DNA from 2 places in the Paenibacillus sp. UNC496MF genome. Region 2 is predicted to be linked to the other one. Evidence: predicted binding sites of a transcription regulator. Region 2 holds the regulator's gene; the other holds the start of a gene.

Region 1 (2,393 bases), on a different contig from region 2:
TTTGTTGGCGTCCGCGACGGATTTCAGCGTCAGGCTGTTCTCCTGCAGGCCCGGGATGCCGAAGTAGTTCGTTTCGCTGCCCAGCGCGAGGACGAGATTGTCGTAACGGTACGAAGAGCCGTTGCTCAGCGCCACTTGCTTGCCTTCGACGTCGATCTTCTGCACTTCGCCGACGACGACGTTGATGGATTTGCCCTTCAGCAGCTTCTCGAGCGGCAGCGCGACGGCTTTCTCGGCCACGTTGCCCGCCGCGAGACGGTGAAGCTCCGTAATGATTTGGTGCGAACCGACGCGGTTAACGACCGTAATGCCGGCTTCTTCCGTGGTCAGATGCTGACGCGCGGACAGCGCGCTGAGCAAGCCGCCGTATCCGCCGCCCAGAATCAGAATTTCTTTTCTCATGGATCTCATCCTCCGTGCTTCGCTTAGTATGAATCGCTTGGCAAACTGGTTATATTACGCAGACCGTTTATTGCTACTCCTGGTTTCTTCTTTCACCCAGAATGTCGAGGTACGCTTGGCCAAAACGAAGCATCTTTTGCAGCTCCGGATCCTTCAGCAGCTTGATCATGCCGAACAGGCCGATCACGTTGTCGCTTTGCTCCGCGCGGTCGTTGGCTTCGATCGCCGCGGACGCGTAGCCTTTCACTTTTTCCGTCAGCGGCTTGACGACTTCTTGGATGCCGCCCACCGTGTCTTGGATGAAGACGCGGTCCGTCGCGACCTTTTGCGCGAGATCGTACGTTTTGGTCATGAGAGCCATCATTTCGGACAGTTTAGGAAGCTGGTCCACCAGTTGCGTCAGCGCTTCCTGCACTTCCGGCTTCAGCAGTTGATCGAGCACGTCCGATTTCGCCAAAGCCGTTGCGGAGTCTTGCTGCTCCAGGTTCGATACCATAGTTTCACTCATTGTATTGCCTCCTTCAGATGTAGTCACTCACTCAGCTGCAATCATCGCATAAAGATGAACTTGCCCGGACATCAAGCAAGTTTAATCCCATTAATGGAGGAACGCGGTAAAGCGCATTCGCAAAAAGGGAGAAATGTGAAATTTATCACAAGACCCTTCGAGGATGACAGCAGCCTTTCTTCTTCCTCTACTGTATCGCTTTTTGCCCTGCGCGACTATAGGTAAATCTAAAAATTATTTTTATTATGACAATAAAAATAATTAATCATGCAAAAGGGAGAAGCCCGACTCCGGCCTTCTTGCGGATCTCGGGCATCGCGCCGCCAAAATTACCCATAAATTGGTATATTCGTTCGCCGTTCAGGCCGATCTCCCGCCTACGCGACGACCATCCCCGCGGTCGCGGCGAGATCGCGCGTCTCGCGGCGATCCGGCACGGGCGGCTCGAACCGGAACGGCGCCGTCCCCTGCTTGCCGTCCGTCCCGAAGGCGCGATGCCCGGACGTTCCCTCCTCCGCGGATTTCGCTTGGCCCGCGGCGCAGGAGCGGCACATGCCCAAGGGATGGATCACCCGGTAAAAGCCCGTTCGGAACGTCCGCGCGGCTTCCTCCCGATCCGGAAAGGCGCGGCAGCCGAGGCAGTAAAACGGCGTTTGCTCCTTGTTCATTATGATCTCCCCCTGCTTAAAAAATCATGTCCTCCCCGTTAATGCGGCGCCGGGCGCGAGCCGTCCTTCTCGCTCAACGCCCGCCGCAGAAAATCGAGAAACCGCGAACCTTCCTCGAACGTCAGCCGTTGGTGGCCGGACACGAATTCAAAGCGCTTCAAGATGCGGTCGTTGTCCTCGTCCAGACTGCGCACCAATCGTTCGATTTCCTTATCAAGCTGGGGCATGCTCCGTTCCTCCGATTCTCGAATGTGGGCTTGGCCTCTTCGGTCTTGCTATCCCACACTATTCGCAGCCGGAGCGGATTTTGGGGTTTCGCGCGGCCCGGGCCGGCACAAAAAAATCCGCGGCGCCGAAGCGCCCGGATCAGTCATCGGCAATCGCGTTAAAGGTCCGCGTTTCTGGCCATACTTCCTACTAACCATACTTCTTACTGATAAGAGGAGAGGCGGCGAGCGGCATGAACAATTCATCCTCCCGATTTCTGATCGGGCTCATATGGGGAACGCTGATCAGCGCATTGCTGTGGACGGCTTTGATGATCTCGGTCGTGGGCTGGATCCGATACCTGCGCGCGTAAGCCATGCCGCCCCTGCGGCGGCTGGCTTCTTCTAAGCAGCGCGAACGTGTCGCCGTGCCACCGGAAGCTCGCGAACGTCTCCGGCAAGCCGTCGAAGCCCGGATGGCGCGCTTCCGTCCGTCGCATCGCACGGCAGCCGATTTCTTTCCGCTCGCTCCGGTACACCGTACCGCCCAGCGCTTCCGCCAGCATCTCTGCCCGTTAGATCAGCTTATGCCGGTACCATTTCTTGCCG
Region 2 (2,393 bases):
CGCTGTCCGTGCCCAGGCCGACGGTCACGCCCGCGCGCAGCAAGTCCGGCACGCGCGCCACGCCGCTTGCCAGCTTGAGGTTGCTCGCGGGGTTGTGCGAGACGCCGACGCCGCGCTCGGCGAGCAGGGCGATCTCGCCGTCCGTCAGATGTACCGCGTGCGCCACCAGCGCCGGCCGCGAGAAAAAGCCGAGCTTGTCCAGGTGCTCGACGGGACGGCAGCCGTACTCGTTGACGTTCTGCTGCACCTCGGCGGCGGTTTCCGACATATGGGTATGCAGCGGGAGATCCAGCTCGTGCGCCGCTTCCACGATCCGCGCGATGTAATCGGGCGGGCAGGTATACGGCGCGTGCGGGGACAGCATCGTCCGAATGCGGCCGTTCGCCCGGCCGTTCCATTCCTGCGCGAACCGCTTCGCTTCGTTCAGCTTGGCGGTTTGCACGTCGGGCGGGCACAAGCCGATGACGCCGCGGGTCAGAAGCGCCCGAATGCCGGACTGTTCGGCCACTTCGGCGACCAGATGCATCCGGTCGTACATGTCGACGAACGTCGTCGTGCCGGAGCGAAGCATCTCGCTGACGGCCAGCGCCGTTCCCCAACGGGCGTCTTCGTCCGTATATTTGCCTTCCATCGGCCACATCTTCTGCTCCAGCCAAACCTGCAGCGCTTCGTCGTCGGAATAACCGCGCAGCAGCGACATGGCGGCATGGCCGTGCGTATTAATGAGGCCGGGCATGAACGCATAGCCCCGTCCGTCGATGATTTCGGCGCCATCCGGCACGGGATCCGGCGTCTCCTCGCTCAGGTATAGGATGGTATCGCCCTCGACGACCATGTGGCCGTACACCACCGGACGGGCGTCGTCCATCGTGACGAAGGCGCCGTCTTTAATCCAGATCCGCTTCATTCTCGTTCTCTTCTCCTTCTTCGTCCAAATAATACGCGAGGCTCATCAGCTCGGTCGTGAAATTCGCATAGTGGATCCGCACGGCATCCTGCACGCGGAGGATGGTCGGGGCGAAATTCAGAATGCCGTCGACGCCGGCTTCGACGAACTTGTCCGCGACGTTCTGCGCTTCGATCGCCGGTACCGTGATGATGCCGATCCGGATGTGGCGCTCGACGATCGTCTCCTTCAGCTTCTCCATCGGCAGCACGGTCAGCCCGTTGATGGACGAGCCGATCATGGACGGATGCACGTCGAACACCGCGGTGATTTTCATATTATCCTTCAAGTACGTATTATAATTGCAGAGCGCCCGGCCGAGATTGCCGGCGCCCACGAGCGCGACGTTGAGGGGCTGGTCGAGCTTCAGGATTTGCCGGATCTTCTCGATCAGGTACGTCACGTCGTAGCCGATCCCTTTGCGGCCGAAATCGCCGAAGTACGCCAGATCCTTGCGAATCTGGGCGGGATTGAGATCGAGCCGGTTGCCGAGCTCCTGCGATGAAACCGTCTGGACATCCCGCGCGCTCAAGTCGTTCAATACCTGCAAGTACACGGGAAGTCTGCGAACGACGGCCTCGGAAATTTTCATCGGTTTCATGTTTCCACTCCTTCTTCGCGCGGGGTCAGCCATTCGTGCATCCGCGGCACGATTTGGTCCACGTGCATCGTTTCGATCTTCGGACCCGGAAGCGAGTACAGAAAGTATTTGCCGTAATACGTATCGATGACGCGCGTATCGTAAATGAGGACGATGCCCCGGTCCTTCGCCGTCCGGACCAGCCGGCCGAAGCCCTGCTTGAAGCGAATGACCGCCTGCGGAATGGACAGCTTCATGAACGGGTTCTGGTTCTGCTCCTGCAGCAGCTCCGACTTCGCCTCCACGAGCGGATGGTTCGGGGGCTGAAACGGCAGCCGGACGATGGCGAGGCACGTCAGCGCGTCGCCGGGAATGTCGACGCCTTCCCAGAAGCTGCTCGTGCCGAGCAGGATCGAAGCGGCCTGCTGCTGGAAGCGGCGCGTCAGCTTGCTGCGGTTGCTGCTGTCGATGCCTTGTCCCAGCACCTGAATGCCGTGTTCCGACAGCGCTTCTTTGAGCGGCTCGTACGCTTGCTTCAGCATTTTGTACGACGTGAACAGGACGAGCATCCGGCCGTGCGTGCCGATGGCCGTCTCCGTCAGCGACGCGACGAGCTTCTCCATGAACATCGGGTCGCCGGAGGCGCCCTTCAGCACCGGGAAATTGCGCGGGATGATGACGAGCGCTTGTTCCCGGTAGTTGAACGGAGACGGCAGCTGAACGGTTTTCAGCCGTCCCGCTTCTTCCTCGCCGGCCAAGCCGAGCTGCTCGCAAGCGTACTGGAACGATTTCTGCACCGACAGCGTGGCCGATGTCAGGACGACGCTGCGCTTCGTGTCGAAGAAATAGGTGCGCAGCTGGCTGCTG

What was found. Region 2 encodes Rex, which represses fermentation and respiration genes when NADH is low (regulators of the CRP and FNR family bind a similar motif). Its sites were predicted from a motif close to TTGTGAAATATTTCACAA; they were not measured.
Region 1: the regulator Rex is predicted to act here: its motif matches at 1,044-1,061, upstream of BMZ79_RS10985 (helical membrane plugin domain-containing protein).

The regions. Positions count from the first base shown of each region.
Region 1 covers NZ_FORE01000006.1:540,334-542,726, forward strand. Annotated here, with positions in the region: gene BMZ79_RS10980 (NAD(P)/FAD-dependent oxidoreductase) at 1-402, opposite strand, end outside; gene BMZ79_RS10985 (helical membrane plugin domain-containing protein) at 476-910, opposite strand; gene BMZ79_RS10990 (hypothetical protein) at 1,288-1,578, opposite strand; gene BMZ79_RS33575 (hypothetical protein) at 1,617-1,805, opposite strand; gene BMZ79_RS11000 (MATE family efflux transporter) at 2,360-2,393, opposite strand, start outside.
Region 2 covers NZ_FORE01000005.1:378,136-380,528, forward strand. Annotated here, with positions in the region: gene BMZ79_RS06585 (amidohydrolase) at 1-907, opposite strand, end outside; gene BMZ79_RS06590 (redox-sensing transcriptional repressor Rex) at 888-1,547, opposite strand; gene dinG (ATP-dependent DNA helicase DinG) at 1,544-2,393, opposite strand, start outside.